Regions from separate parts of the Kushneria marisflavi genome, predicted to be linked through region 2. Evidence: predicted binding sites of a transcription regulator. Region 2 holds the regulator's gene; the other holds the start of a gene.
The links. The regulator sigma-54, encoded in region 2, starts transcription at its own class of promoters, with help from an activator protein. The targets are predictions, from matches to a motif close to TGGCACNNNNNTTGCTNT.

Region 1 (7,486 bases), 1.8 Mb from region 2:
CGATGCAGCTCAATTGCCTGCACCATCATGGTGCGCTCCTGCTCGAGGCTCATGTCCTGATAGTGAATCCAGCGCAGACCATGGCAGGCAATCTCATGTCCGGCCTCCTGAAAGGCGCTGATCACTTCCGGATGTCGCGCCATGGCCATGGTGACGCCGAATACGGTCAGCGGCAGACCGCGACGCTCGAATTCGCGCAGGATGCGCCAGACGCCGGCGCGTGAGCCGTACTCATAGAGCGACTCCAGGCTCATATGGCGGTCGGGGTAGGGCGCGGCACCAATAATGTCGGAGAGAAACGTCTCGCTGTGGGCATCGCCGTGCAGCACGTTGTTTTCGCCGCCCTCTTCGTAATTGAGCACGAACTGTACGGCCACCCGGGCGCGCCCCGGCCATTTCGGGTTCGGCGGGTGGGCGCCGTAACCGCGCAAATCGCGTGGATAGTTGTCCAGATAAAGATCGTGACTCATGAGGGGCTCCGGCTTAAATGTTCAAAGGCGCCGCGGATGGGCTTGGCGATCGGCAGTGCGCGATCGTTGTGCTTCGAGATCGGATAGCCCGTGGTGCTGATCGCTTCCAGCAGCGCGACACCGGCGGTGACACCATCGATCACCGGCACCCCAAGCGCCTCGCCCAGCCGCTCGGCCAGCTCGCTCATGCCGGCGCAGCCCAGCAGGATGGCGTCGCTGTCATCGGTGCTGAGCGCTTCGCGGCAGGCCGCAAGCAGCGTTTCATAGACGCTGTCGTCGTCGGATTCGAATGCCGCCACCGGCAGCTCACAGGCGTGCAGGCCGGCGCACCGCTCGCGCTTGCCGTACTCGTGCAGCAGCCGTTCGGCAATCGGCAGGGTGCGTCCCAGCGTGGTGACTACCGAAAAGCGTCGCGCGACCATGGTGGCCATCTGCATGCCGGCCTCGGCCACTCCCATCACGGGCACGGAGGCGACCTCGCGGGCCGCGGCCAGACCCGGATCACCGAAACAGGCGATCAGATAACCGTCGACGCGCGTCTCGCCTTGCTCGGTCTCGATGATGCGCTCCAGAAGGCCCGGTACGGCGATGGCCTCATCGAAGTGACCCTCGAGACTGGCCGGGCCGTGGCGGGAGGTCAGCATCAGAATGTCACCGCGCGAGACGCGACGAGCGCTGGTGGCAATCCCCTCGCTCATGGCCGTGCTGGTATTGGGATTGATGACACAGATGGTCGGGGTATGAGAGGTCATGACGCGCTTTGCTCGCGGTGGTGGCCAAAAAGATGTTCGAAATCGGGCAGGGCATCGCCGCTGGCGGTGAAATCAAGGCTCGCCTCGATGCCGGCCAGATGCTCGTTCATCCAGCGCTGTACCGGGGCCAGCTCACCGGCGCGGAGCAAATCGATCAGCTCGATGTGTTCGCAGGGGCAGCCGGCTCCGGCCCGCCCATAAACGGCGATGATCAGGGAAGTTCGAGAAATCAGCTGCGATAGCGCCTCGGCCAGTGAGGGGCTGTCGGCCATGGCCATCAGGCGGCTGTGGAACTCGGCCGAGAGCCGAATGGCATGCTCGCGCTCGGCGCGGGTTTCGCGCTGATGAATGGCCTCGAGCGCCTTGAGATCCGCCGGGGTGAGGCGGGGAAGCACCTCGGCCAGCAGGGCGCTTTCCAGAAGCCGTCGGGCGCGAAATACATCGCGGGCCTCACTGGGGGTGGGGCTGGTGATCTGGGCGCCGCGATGGGTGCGAAGCGTCACCAGCTGCTCCAGCGCCAGGCGCTGCAGCACGCGGCGGATCATGGTGCGACTCACCCCGAAGGCCCCGGCCAGCGCATCTTCCGGCAGTCGGGCGCCCGGGGACAGTCGATGCTCCACGATGGCCTCCCACAGCGCCTGATAGATCGCATCATCGCTGCGCGCGTCACGTCCGGTGGCAAGGCCGGCCAGCAGATGAAACTGACGAGTATCGTTCATGAAGCTCCTGTCATGCGGTTCGATCGGATAGCTGCCTTGAGGATTGTATACAAGCATTTTCCATGCCATGGCACATGAAGGTCTTTAACAAGGCGGTTTGCGCACGTTGAGACACGATCAGCGATCGGCATAAAACGCGCTGCGTATACAAAATTCCCTGTTTGGGTGCGGAAAGAACATGTCGCAGCACGTCTGTGGTGCATACGAGTAGCCGTTCATGGTGAGTGCCAGATGTCGTAACGCTTTTGCTGATCGGTAGACAAAACGGTCACGGTTAAAAACCGACGGCATAACAGCGGTTTGCGACCCAAAAGCGATTATTTATCGCTGCCGGTCTCAATCTGGCACGGGGATTGTATACAAGTGAAGTGACAGACGATGTCGGCCATTCGGCTATCGCAGGGCTGCCAGCGGCAGCGCAATGATCCTTCATGGAGTCGCTCATGAACAGCACTAGGACCCGGGGGCCGCAGCCCGCCACGCCCGATTCGCACCTTTATAATGAAGATCTGGCCCCGGCCCGGCAGAACTGGCGTGCCTACAACATTTTCGCCTTCTGGATGGCCGACATCCACAGCGTGGGTGGTTATGTGCTGGCCGCCAGTCTGTTCGGACTTGGTCTGATGGGCTGGCAGGTACTGATTTCGTTGCTGGTCGGCATTCTCATCGTGCAGTGCTTTGCCAATGCGGTCGCGCGGCCCAGTCAGCGCACCAGTGTGCCCTTCCCGGTCATCTGCCGAATGGCCTTTGGCACAAAGGGCGCCAACGTGCCGGCAGTCATTCGCGGTCTGATCGCGGTGGTGTGGTATGGCATCCAGACCTGGCTTGCCTCCAACGCGCTGCTTCTGGTGCTGCTGCGCTGGTTTCCAGGACTGGAGTCCTGGACACAGGTGAGCTTTGTTGGCCTGTCGGCGCTGGGCTGGCTCTGCTTTACACTGATGTGGCTGCTTCAGGCGCTGGTGTTCTGGCGTGGCATGGACACCATTCGTCGCTTCAACGACTGGGCCGGCCCGCTGGTCTATGCCGTCATGTTTGCTCTCGCCGGCTGGATCGTCTGGCGCGCCGGTGCCGGTAACATCAGCCTGTCGCTGTCGAGCGAGACGCTGACCGGTGGCGAGGCGCTGTGGCAGATGGTGGTCGCCGCCGTACTGGTCGCCGGCTACTTTGCAGGCCCCACGCTCAACTTCGGTGATTTCTCGCGCTACTGCGCCACCGAGAAGGCCGTGCGTCGCGGCAATTTCTGGGGGTTGCCGGTCAACTTTCTGGTGTTTTCCATCATTACCGTGGTGGTGGTCTCCGGCACGCCGCAGGTCTTTGGCGAGATGCTGACCGACCCGATCGAAACCGTGGCCCGGATCGACAGTGTCACCGCGGCCGTGCTGGGTGTCTTTGCCTTTGTCGCCGCCACCATCGGCATCAACATCGTGGCCAACTTCGTGGCGCCGGCGTTTGATTTCTCCCACGTCGCGCCCGAGAAAATCAGCTGGCGCATGGGCGGCATGATCGCCGCCGTGGGCTCGATCTTTCTCACGCCGTGGAATCTTTTCAACAATCCCGAGCTGATTCACTACACGGTGGGTGTACTGGCCGGTCTGATTGGTCCGCTCTACGGCATCATCCTGGTGGATTTTTACAAGGTGCGCCGTCAGAAGATCGATCTCGATGCCCTGTTTTCCTCCGCTGAAGACAGCACCTACCACTATCAGCGCGGCGTCAATCCGGTGGCCCTGCGCTCGCTGATCATGGGGGGGCTGGTGAGTGTGCCGGTCAGCCTGGCGCCGCTGGGTGATATCAGCAGTTTCGCGGTCTTTTTCGGCGGCGGTGTGGCCGCACTCGCCCACGGCTGGCAGTCAGGGTTGTGGCGTCGTGGTGCTGCCGGCAAGCCGGTCACGACACGCTCCTGAAGTCAGCGTGATCCGACGTGGCATCGGGTGTCAAAAGACGCCCGATGCCCCTTTTTGGTGCCGGTAGCCTTAGCTGCTGTCCGGCCCGAAGGTGTTCGGCAGATAGAGGATCAGGTCGGGGAAGAAAATCAGCAGCACGATCGCGCCCAGCATCACCAGTAGATAAAGCATGGTCGTGCCGAGCGCCTGCAGCAACGGGATACCGCCGATGCGCGCCGAGATCATCAGACACAGGCCGTAGGGCGGGGTGATTAGACCAAGACCGAGCGCCATGACGCTGATGACACCGAACTGCAGCGGATCGATACCTGCCTGGGCGGCCAGTGGCTGAAAGATGGGCGCCAGAATGGCCATCGCCGGCAGCGAGTCCATGAAGGTGCCGACCAGCAGCATCACCAGCGTGATCACGATCAGCAGCACGGTCGGGTCGGTGATCTCTACTCCGGCCATCAGATGCGGCGGAATGCGATAGAAGCTGATCAGATAGCCAAAAATCGCCGCGCCCACCAGACTGAACAGCGACAGCGAGCAGAGCCTGACAGTATCGGTCGAGGCGTCCAGCACGCTTTTGAAGGTCAGTTCGCGATAGACCACAAAACCCAGCATCAGTGCATAGAGCACCGCCATGACTGCCGCCTCGGTGGGCGTGACGATCCCGAGCGTAATCCCACCGATGATCAGCACCGGAATGCCGGCGGCCAGCAGGCCATCCTTCCCGGAGTGCAGGATTTCCCTGAGCGTGGCGCGCTTGCGGGTGGGCACGTCATAGCGACGCACGTAGCCCATGTTCATCAAAAGCTGTGTGGCGGCGATCATGATCCCGGGAATAATACCGCCCAGAAAGAGCCCGGCGATCGAGGTGCTGGTCAGCGCACCCCAGACAATCATGTTGATCGAGGGCGGAATGATGATGCCCATCACCGAGGAGGCCGCCGTCACCGCGACGCTGAAATGCGCCGGGTAGCCTTCCTTTTTCATCGCCGGGATCAGCACCGTGCCGATGCCGGCGCTGTCGGCGGTCGATGAGCCTGATACGCCCGCAAACAGCATGCTCACCAGCACGTTGACGTGTGCCAGTGCGCCTCGAACATGCCCCACCAGATTAAGACACAGCGTAATCAGGCGATCGGTAATGCGTGCGGCGTTCATCAGGTTGCCGGCCAGCAGAAACAGTGGCACTGCCAGCAGCACGAACGAATCCATGCCGTAATACATGCGCTGGAACATGATCCAGGGCGTCAGGCGCGGGTCGAGCACGATGATGCCAAACGAGGTCAGCACCAGTGCCATCGCAATGGGTACGCCCAGTATGATCAGCACGCCCAGCAGAATAAACAGGAGCCATGGCAGCACAAAAAGCCAGTCGGCCGTCATCATTGGCGTGTCTCCTTTTGCGCGTGGGCGGTCGTCGGGAGGTCAGCCCCCGCGGTGGCCGGTTCGTCGATATCGATTCCCGACGGGGTGTCGAGGGCGTTTTCCATGGCATTGAGCCCCTGGGTGGCGCTCAGCAACAGGCGCTGCAGGCTGAACAGCACGATCAATACGCCACAGACCAGAAACGCCGAATAGGTCACCACCATCGGCAACTGTGAAGCGCTGGCGATACGGTTGAAGCCGGACTGGGCAAATGCCTGGCCGAAAACGATGAATACGACGCCCACGATCAGACAGGCCAGATCACGCAAAATACGGGTGAACCGACCCATGGCGCTTTTGCGGGCGAAGGCCTCGAGCACGAAGTGATCGGCATGCAATACGCCCAGCGCCGTGCCCAGCATGATCATCCACTGAAAGGCGAAGCGGCTGAGCTCTTCGGTGGCGTAGGCCGCCGGCAGCATGTCCAGATTGCGGCTGGCAATCTGATAGATGATCAGTGCAATGAAGGCTGCCAGCAGCATCAGCAGCACGATATTGAGCACCCGTTCCAGAGCGCGGTTGAATCGGCCCAGAGCCGTTACGAATGCCATGGCGCGCCTCCTCAGTCGGTGTTGATGATCAGTTCATAAAGATCGCGAAGACCCCTCTCATCGATCACCCGGCCCAGGGGCTCGGCGACCATGGCCTGCATGCGCTCCCGGTCCATCGGATAAAAGGTTGCGCCTTCCTCCTTGAGCTTTTCCCGTGACTCCCTGTCCAGACGAATCTGCAGGTCACGAGCGTACTGCTCGCTTTCATCGGCGGCGGCCTGTACTTCGCGCTGCTCCTCGGGTGACAGCGACTGCCAGGTTCGGGAGGAGACGGTCAGCAAACGCACGGTGATGTCATGCTCGGAAAGCCCGATATAGGGCGCGACTTCATGGAAACGCATGCGATAGATCCATTCCGCCTCGTTGAGCAGCCCGTCGATGGCGCCGAGTTGCAGTCCGGTATAGATCTCCCGATAGGCCATGACCGTGGGCCGGGTGCCCAGCGCCGACCAGGCCGTGATCACCGGTCTGGTCGGGTTGGTGCGAAGCTTCATGCCCTTGAGCGCATCAAGGTTTTCCAGCGGCCGGGTGCTGACGATCTGTCGAGTGCTGCCGCCGTAGTAGGCCAGTACCTTGACCCCGGTTTCGTCCTCGATTCGCCGGGCAATCTCCTGTCCGGGCTGGCCATCCAGCACGTGCTCCCAGTGATCGATGTCGCGATAGAGAAACGGGATCGAGAAGATGCTGGCGGTATGGGAAAACTCCGAGATCAGCCCCGGATTGACGATCGAGAAGTCCAGTGCCCCGGCGGTCTGCTGCTCGAACATTTCGGTTTCATGGCCCAGCACTGAATTGCTGTAGATGCTGACGGTCAGCGCCCCGTGGCTTTTGTCCTTCAAAAGCTTGCCAAAGCGCTCGGCACTGGCGTGATAGGCCGTCTCCTCGGTGGCGCCGTGGCCAAAGATCAACTCGCGGGCGCTGACTCTGGACGGAGATAGCACTGACAGCCCCAGCAGCAGGATCACCAGCAGCAGTGGGAGGCAGCGGCGCAGAACGGGTAGGCAGGACATCATGATGGCTCCCGTGAAGGATGAAGGAGGGGGGCCGAGCTGGCGCGAACATGCAGGGAAGTCTCCAGCACGATGCGACGTGGCTCGCCGCCAGGGCTGGCAAGGCATTCCAGCGCCAGTCCGGCGGCGGCCTGGCCGATGGCATGAGGGTGCGTGGCAAGGCTGCTCAGCGCCGGGTCGCTCAGCGCCGCTTCATCGCTGTCATCGATGCCGATAACCGCACAGTCGACACCCGGTACAAGCTTTAGACGTGCCAGCGCCAATTGGGCGCCCAGCGCCATCAGATCGTTGTGACAGATGAGTGCCGTGGGCGGGTCGGCTTCATCCATGATCTCAAGCATACGTTCGAGTCCCGCCCGGCGGGTCAGCTCATGGTTTCCGGTGCGGATGTCGGAGACCAGACCGGCCTCTTTCATGGCGTGTTGATAGCCCGCCATACGCTCACGATCGGCCGAGCTCTGGCCGGTGCCGGTCAATAGCGCGATGCGGTGATGACCCTGATCGATCAGATGCGCCACGGCGCAGGCAAGGCCGGTACGAATGTCGGCGCCAACATAGTGGCCGCGGGGCGTGTCGCCCACGTGGCGCATCACTTCGATGCAGGGCATGCCCCAGGTCTTGATAGTGTGGATCAGGCTTTCCGGCGTGTTCTCGGCGGCGCAGA
Region 2 (7,486 bases):
GCCTCTTCGGCATCGTCACCTTCCACATGAACATGGACCACGCTGGTACAGGGAGCAGCCAGCATCAAAAGCGACATGATGTTCGCGGCATCGGCACTTCTTTCACCATGATAAATTGTCACGCGAGACGAAAAGGGCTGACAGCATTGTACAAGCCGCGTCGCGGCTCTCGCGTGAAGGCCGCGACGATTGGTCAGGGTCAGTTCACGCTGAAGCATCACCCGCCTCGCTGACAGCGCGCTGGATGGTCAGTTCCCGATGTCGGATCCGTACGGCCGGGAACTGACCGGCAAAATGCTCGCCGAGCTGCTCGGCCAGATACACCGAACGATGCTGGCCACCGGTACAGCCGATGGCCACGGTCAGATAGCTGCGATGGCTGGCCAGGTAGGAAGGCAACCAGCGCTCCAGCCACTGGCAGATGTCGCCAAACATCGCCTTGACCTCGTCATGGGCTTCAAGAAAGGCAATGACGTCACTGTCCTGGCCGGTCTGGGTGCGATAGCGTGGGTCCCAGTAAGGATTGGGCAGGCAGCGCACGTCAAACACCATATCGGCATCCAGTGGCACGCCGCGCTTGAAACCAAAGGATTCAAAGGTCAACGTCAGGTCATTGATGTCATGACGTGCTACCTGTTCGGCCACGCGGCGCCTCAGGTCATGAACGGACTGACCGGACGTGTCGATGATCAGATCTGCGGTATACCGCAGGGGAGAGAGGAACTGATGCTCCGCCTCGATGGCCTCGGCCAGTGTCATCTGGGTTTCGCGCGTCAGAGGGTGACGACGTCGTGTGGCCGCATAGCGCTCCAGCAGTACACGTGAGTCCGCGGTCAGATAGACCACTCTACAATGAATGCCGCGCGTGGAAAGTGCCTCCAGATGCTCCGGAAAGCGCTCCAGCTCACTGGGAAGGTTACGGGCATCAATGCTGACCGCGACACGGTTTCGGTGCGGGCTACCGGCTTCGAGCTCATCGATCAGGGCAGACAGAAGCATCGCGGGAAGATTGTCGATGGCATAAAACCCTTGATCTTCCAGTGCCTGTAGCGCGATGGACTTGCCGGAACCGGAGCGTCCACTGACGATAACAAGTTCCATGGCCATGCTGCTTATACTCTCGTTGAAAGTTGACTGATGGCCTGCATCAAAATGTCATGAAGTTCCTGCTCATCATGGGCATTGCGCAGGGCGTGCCGGGTTTCGGCAGCGTTCATGACTTCAGCAATCTGCGCCAGCAGGGAGAGATGCGTGTCTTCGGCAGCTTCAGGGACCAGCAGCACAAAAAGCAGATCGACGGGTTCGCCATCGATGGCATCAAAATCCACGGCCTGCTGAAGGCGCATGAATCCAGCCAGTGGCTGGCGGCAGTGTGAATTGCGAGCATGGGGAATGGCCACGCCATTCCCCACACCGGTACTCCCCAGACGTTCCCTGCTGATCAGTCGGGAAAAGACTTCCTGGCTATCGAGACTGGGAATGTTTTGTGAGATGAACCCGCTGAAATATTCCAGCACGCGCTTCTTGCTGCCCCCTTCCACATCAAACAGGATTCGGTCGGAGGGGAGTATCTGGTCAAGTGTCATGGGTTACAGGTATTTGCCGTTGCCCTGGGAGCGGGCCTGTGTTTTCTCCTTGTGCTTGAGCAGCTGACGATCAAGCTTCTCGGTCAAGGCATCGATGGCAACATAAAGGTCTTCCTGCTCGGCCTGAGCATGAAGTTCGGCACCTGCGGCATGTAGCGTGGCCGCGGCCTGCTGGCGCTCCTTTTCAATAGACAGTGTCACCTGAACATTGGTGATGTTGTCATAGTGACGTTCCAGCTTGGCAAGCTTCTGATTGACGTGCTCGCGCAGTGCATCGGTCAATTCGACGTGGTGCCCGGTAATGTTTACCTGCATGGCATGCTCCCTGAATCGAAACGGATAACCGGTTGTCCATGTGGACTGCCGGACCTGCAAGCCTGTTCCGGCTACTCTCAGATTGTAACGCTTTTCCCGTCAGCGCAAACCCTGAATGATGTTGTTCTCTTTTTTGACCTCCTTCAGGCCAGACGCTTGCGCTCGCTGGAAGCGGGAATGCCCATGGCCTCGCGGTATTTTGCGACGGTGCGCCGGGCGACCATGATGCCGTTGTCAGCCAGAAGTTGTACCAGTCGAGCATCAGACAGCGGGCGTCTTGGGGTCTCGTCTTCTATGAACTTGCGTATCCGGGCGCGAATGGCCGTGCTGGCATGGGCATCACCTTCCTGGCCCACATGGCTTGAGAAGAAATACTTGAGCTCCATGATGCCACGCGGCGTATGAATGTATTTGCGCGTGGTCACTCTGGAAATGGTGGATTCGTGCATCTCCACGGCCTGGGCGATATCGGCAAGAATCATGGGTTTGAGGGCTTCATCGCCGTGTTCAATGAAGCCGGCCTGACGTGTCATGATTTCCTGCCCTACCCGCAGCAGAGTGTCATTGCGACTCGAGAGACTCTTGAGCAGCCAGCGTGCATCCTGAAGATGCTGTTTGAGAAAGGTATTGTCGTCACTCTTGTCGGCGCGACGTACAAGGGCGGCATAGTCGGGCTGAATGCGAAGACGTGGCAGGGATTCCTGATTGAGCTCAACCTGCCAGCCATGGCGGGCGTGATAACGCAACACCAGATCGGGAATGACGAGATGTTGGTCCACGGCCTCAAATTCGCGACCCGGTCGTGGGTTGAGCGACCGGATGGTGTGAATCACGTCATCGAGCGCTTCATCATCAAGACTCAGGCGGCGCTTTAGCAGGCGGCGATCATTTTGTCCCAGTGGTTCAAGGAACTGACGAACCATGCGCCGGGTCTGGGCAAGCCAGGGCGTGTCATCCGGCAATAGATCAAGCTGTAGCAGCAGGCATTCGCGCAGATCGCGTGCAAAAACGCCAGTGGGTTCACACCGCTGGAGCTGCGAAAGCATGTGCTCCATTTCAGACTGTTTGAGATCCCCGAGGCCTTGCTGCCGAAGCCCCTCGCCAAGGTCTTCCAGACCCGTGCCGAGGTAGCCGCTGGGTTCGAGAGCGTCCAGCAGGGTATCGGTGATCAGCTGTTCGCGTGGGGTCATGTCCATCAACAGAATCTGCTCGCGAAGATGCGAGGTCAGGTCGACGGCTACGGCGTTGTGCTCGATATTCCAGCTGTCATCGGCGACGTTGGAGGAAGCGCTGCCGTTGGTATAGACATCGTCCCAGCGAGCATCCAGTGGCAATTCTTCCGGGATATCACTGGACCATTCCTCCTGAGATAACGGGGTCTCCGGTACCTCAAGCGTCTGCTCCTCCTCGATATCCAGTAAAGGATTGCTTTCCAGCGCCATCTGGAGTTCCTGCTGCAGATCCAGCGTAGACAGCTGCAGCAGATGGATGGCCTGTTGCAGCTGGGGCGTCATGGTGAGATGAGTGCCCGTGCGCAACTGTAAGGCGGGTTTCATCATGTTCGTAAAGCCCGGTCGCCAACGTGTAATATCACGCTATCCAGTCCGCGGCGCCCTTGCAAGTGCTGAAGGCGCTAAAGACTGCAATTATCATGCCATCAGTTAATAACCCCAGAGGGTTAAAGGCGAAATTCGTGGCCCAGATAGACATCGCGTACATGCTGGTTATTCAGCACGGCGTTGGCGTCGCCTTCAGCAATGATCAGGCCACTGCCGACGATATAGGCGTTGTCACAGATATCCAGCGTTTCACGCACGTTGTGATCGGTGATCAGAACGCCAATGCCACGGGTACGAAGCTGGCGGATAATGCCCTTGATTTCGCCGACCGAGATAGGGTCAACGCCGGCAAAGGGCTCATCAAGCAAAATGAAGGCCGGTTCGATGGCCAGTGCGCGGGCAATCTCCACACGCCGGCGCTCGCCGCCGGACAGGCTCATGCCCATGTTGTCGCGAATATGGCTGATGCTGAATTCTTCGAGCAGTTGATTGAGCCGTTCCTGGCGTTGCTGGCGATCCAGATCCTTGCGTGTTTCAAGTATGGCCATGATGTTGTCGGCCACTGACAGCTTGCGAAAGATCGAGGCTTCCTGAGGCAGGTAGCTGATGCCGGCGTGGGCACGCTTGTGCATCGGCTGGCGGCTCAGGTCAAGATCATCGATGGCAACATGGCCGGCGTCGGCCTGGATCAGTCCGACGATCATGTAAAACGAGGTGGTCTTGCCGGCCCCATTGGGGCCCAGAAGCCCCACGATCTCTCCCTGTCGAATCGACAGGCTGATGTCCTGAACGACACGGCGCCCCTTGAAGCTTTTGGCCAGATGGGCTGCGTGAAGGGTTTTCATTGGCTGCTGCCCTGTTGCTCTTCGGGAGTCAATTGCATGCGAACACGCCCGCCCGAGCTGCTTTCAGAGCTGCTGCTCTTCGCGCTCTGGCTGCCACGCGCGTTGACCTGGCGTGAGTCGAGGAAATATTCCACGTAGCCGCCGTTGAAGGTGTCACCGTTTTGATGCAGTTCAGCGTTGCCGATCAGCTCAACGCGTCGCTCTCCGGCGTGATAGATGATGGTATTGCCCCATCCCTTTGCCAGCGGATCATTAGGTGCCGGCTGCTGCTCGATATAGGCGCGTCCACCATCACCGCCCCTTGCGGTCAGGCTCGAAAGGCCACCGCTCTGGGCGCGCTTGAGCTCGACGCGAGTGGAGCGCAGCTTCATGGTGCCCTGATCGACTTCGACGGCCCCGGTATAGACGGCTGTGCCGGCGCGGTTATCGATGTTGAGGGCGTCGGCGCCAATGTTGATGGGTTTCTGGCGATCGCTTTCCAGAGCCATGGCCTGCTGGCCGAGCATTGCCAGCAGCAGGGCAGAGGTACACAGCAGCAGAGGGCGCGTCATGGGAGATCCTTGTCATCATTCATGTGTAAAAAAGAGAGCGATTACTGACGAATGGGCGGGTGAAAACCCTGTACATTGCCCTCAAGCGTCATGCGATCCTCGCTGACCCAGCCGTTGAAACAGTCGCCCCGGGTACGCTGTTCGTTTTGAGTGAACACGGCGCCACTGTCGCTCCAGGCATGCTGGGACGGTATATCATAATGCAGCACGTCCGTTTCAAGTTGCCAGTTGTCCGCCGGCTGATGCAGCACGGCATTGCCGCTTAGTTCGAACGTGTTGGCATTGGGGCCGAGCGTGGCGTGCTCACCATCCGCTGTCCAGCGATTGCCATCATCACCCAGCAACGTGAAGTGTGGGGTGACGGCTCGGGTCACATCGTCAGCAGGTGTATGAGACACACGTGGGCTTTCCATGGTCTGTGAGACGCGGCCCTGGTCGTCGAATCGGGTATAGGTGACGCCTTCGAGATAATAATCAGGGACACCCTGCTCGCTATCCGGCGCTGGCCCGGGAGACATCAGGGTATTGCGCTGATCGATCAGCGTCAGTACGCCCCCCAGAGCGAGCACCAGCACCAGAATGCCAAGGCGTGCCCGGGTGCGTCCGGAAGGGAGTCTGTCTCGAAAAGCCATATGCACGTCCTGTCGGAATAAGCGATGCAGCCTCAGAGCCGCTCATGAGCATCAATGATATCCTGCCAGACGCCTCGTGCGTTAAGTAGCCATTCGCAGAGTTCACGCACTGCGCCATGTCCACCCGGCGTTCGGGTTACCAGATCGGCTCGCTGACGAATATAGTCCGGTGCATCTGAAACCGTTACTCCCAGCCCTGCATACAGGATGGCGCCCAGATCAGGCAGGTCATCGCCGCAGTAGCAGACCTCATCAGGCTGGAGTGCCAGTTCCGCCATCAGGGCCTTCAGAGCGACCTGTTTGTCCTCACGGCCCTGAATGACGTGACGAATGCCCAGCTCCTGCGCGCGCCGGTCGACGGCGGGAGAAATCCTGCCGGTGATCAGGGCGACCTCGACACCGGCCTGCATGATCAGCTTCAGACCAAGACCGTCACGCACATGAAATACCTTGTCGCCATCCTGTTCCGGCTGTGCCGCGTAGCGCAGGCGACCATCGGTCAGGACACCATCAACGTCGAGCGCCACTAGACGTATGGGGTGAGCGAGTTTATCTGGTAAGGCACTGATATCGTTGGATGGTGTCATGGCGTGCAGGGTCAGCTCTCCGGCGTGGCAATCGATGATTTGAACTCGTTTCTGGTAGCTGGTGAAGCCAGGGGGTACGAGCAGTGAGCGTGGCTGAGTTCAAGGCTAGACGATGCCACTTCTAAGCAGATCATGCATCTTGAGCAACCCGGTCGGCTGGTGCTGGGCATCGACGATGACCAGCGCCGTAATGCGATGATCTTCCATGACCCTGACGGCTTCTGCTGCAAGGGTCTGTGCCTCGATGGTACGCCCCCCGGGTGTCATGACTTCATGGATCATCAGCTGGCGGACATCACCGTGGCGATCGATCGTGCGTCGCAGGTCACCATCGGTATAGATGCCCACGAGGCGATCAGTGTCATCGGTCACGCAGGTAAATCCGTGGCCCTTGCGCGTCATTTCGATCAGCGCTTCGCCAAGTCGTGCATCCTGTCGGACGACCGGAAGCTCATCGCCGGTATGCATCAAATCTTCCACGCGAAGCAGTAACCGCTTGCCCAGCGTGCCACCCGGGTGGGACAGGGCAAAATCCTCGGGGCTAAATCGGCGCGCTTCAAGCAAAGCGATCGCCAGCGCATCTCCCAGGGCGAGCGTCGCCGTCGTGGAGGAGGTCGGGGCAAGGTTCAGCGGGCAGGCTTCCTGGGCGACGCTGACATCCAGATGCACGTCGGCATGACGAGCAAGGCTCGAGGAGACGTTGCCGGTCATGGCAATCATGGTCGTTCCCATGCGCTTGAACAACGGCAGAAGGGCGGTCAGTTCGGCCGTTTCTCCCGAATTGGATAGCGCCAGAACGAGATCATCGCGCACCAGCATGCCCAGATCGCCATGGCTGGCTTCGCCGGCATGCACAAAAAAAGAGGGGGTGCCGGTGCTGGCAAGCGTGGCTGCGATCTTGCGGCCCACATGCCCTGACTTGCCAACGCCTGTGACCACCACTCGCCCGCGGCACTTGAGGATATGCTGACAGGCGTGGGTGAAGGGGGCATCAAGACGCGCTGACAGATCTCCCAGAGCGTTTTGCTCAAGCGAGAGAGTACGGCGTGCGCTGGCCAAAAAGTCGTGATCGATATCTGGTGTGGTCATGGCCGTGAATTCTGACGCCGGATGGTTCGGGGCACAAGCGTAACCTGACAGGCCTTATCAAGGGCATCGATGTCAGACCTTTCTGACCTGAAAATGGTGTTAATGGCCGATTTTTATGCCTTTGTGGCAGTTGCCGATAACTGAGGCTGGTGGGGGCGGGCATAATTCGGATACGATGTTCGCTAACTCCATATCCTTTTGTGTTCATTCAGGAGTTGTATGTCCGACTCAACACTGGTCAGCGTCGAGAATCTGCATTTCTCGCGAGCTGGCAGACCCATTTTTTCGGGCGTTGATCTGGAGATCCCAAAAGGGCGCATTA

Region 1: the regulator sigma-54 is predicted to act here: its motif matches at 2,284-2,301, upstream of B9H00_RS07275 (NCS1 family nucleobase:cation symporter-1).

What each region holds. Positions count from the first base shown of each region.
Region 1 covers NZ_CP021358.1:1,583,411-1,590,896, reverse strand. Annotated here, with positions in the region: gene puuE (allantoinase PuuE) at 1-470, opposite strand, end outside; gene B9H00_RS07285 (aspartate/glutamate racemase family protein) at 467-1,222, opposite strand; gene B9H00_RS07280 (GntR family transcriptional regulator) at 1,219-1,941, opposite strand; gene B9H00_RS07275 (NCS1 family nucleobase:cation symporter-1) at 2,385-3,845, shown strand; gene B9H00_RS07270 (TRAP transporter large permease) at 3,915-5,222, opposite strand; gene B9H00_RS07265 (TRAP transporter small permease) at 5,219-5,812, opposite strand; gene B9H00_RS07260 (TRAP transporter substrate-binding protein) at 5,824-6,825, opposite strand; gene B9H00_RS07255 (LacI family DNA-binding transcriptional regulator) at 6,822-7,486, opposite strand, start outside.
Region 2 covers NZ_CP021358.1:3,370,125-3,377,610, forward strand. Annotated here, with positions in the region: gene B9H00_RS15280 (HPr family phosphocarrier protein) at 1-218, opposite strand, end outside; gene rapZ (RNase adapter RapZ) at 205-1,101, opposite strand; gene ptsN (PTS IIA-like nitrogen regulatory protein PtsN) at 1,113-1,586, opposite strand; gene hpf (ribosome hibernation-promoting factor, HPF/YfiA family) at 1,590-1,901, opposite strand; gene B9H00_RS15300 (RNA polymerase factor sigma-54) at 2,045-3,460, opposite strand; gene lptB (LPS export ABC transporter ATP-binding protein) at 3,580-4,305, opposite strand; gene lptA (lipopolysaccharide transport periplasmic protein LptA) at 4,302-4,856, opposite strand; gene lptC (LPS export ABC transporter periplasmic protein LptC) at 4,898-5,488, opposite strand; gene B9H00_RS15320 (KdsC family phosphatase) at 5,521-6,075, opposite strand; gene B9H00_RS15325 (KpsF/GutQ family sugar-phosphate isomerase) at 6,181-7,164, opposite strand; gene B9H00_RS15330 (ABC transporter ATP-binding protein) at 7,384-7,486, shown strand, end outside.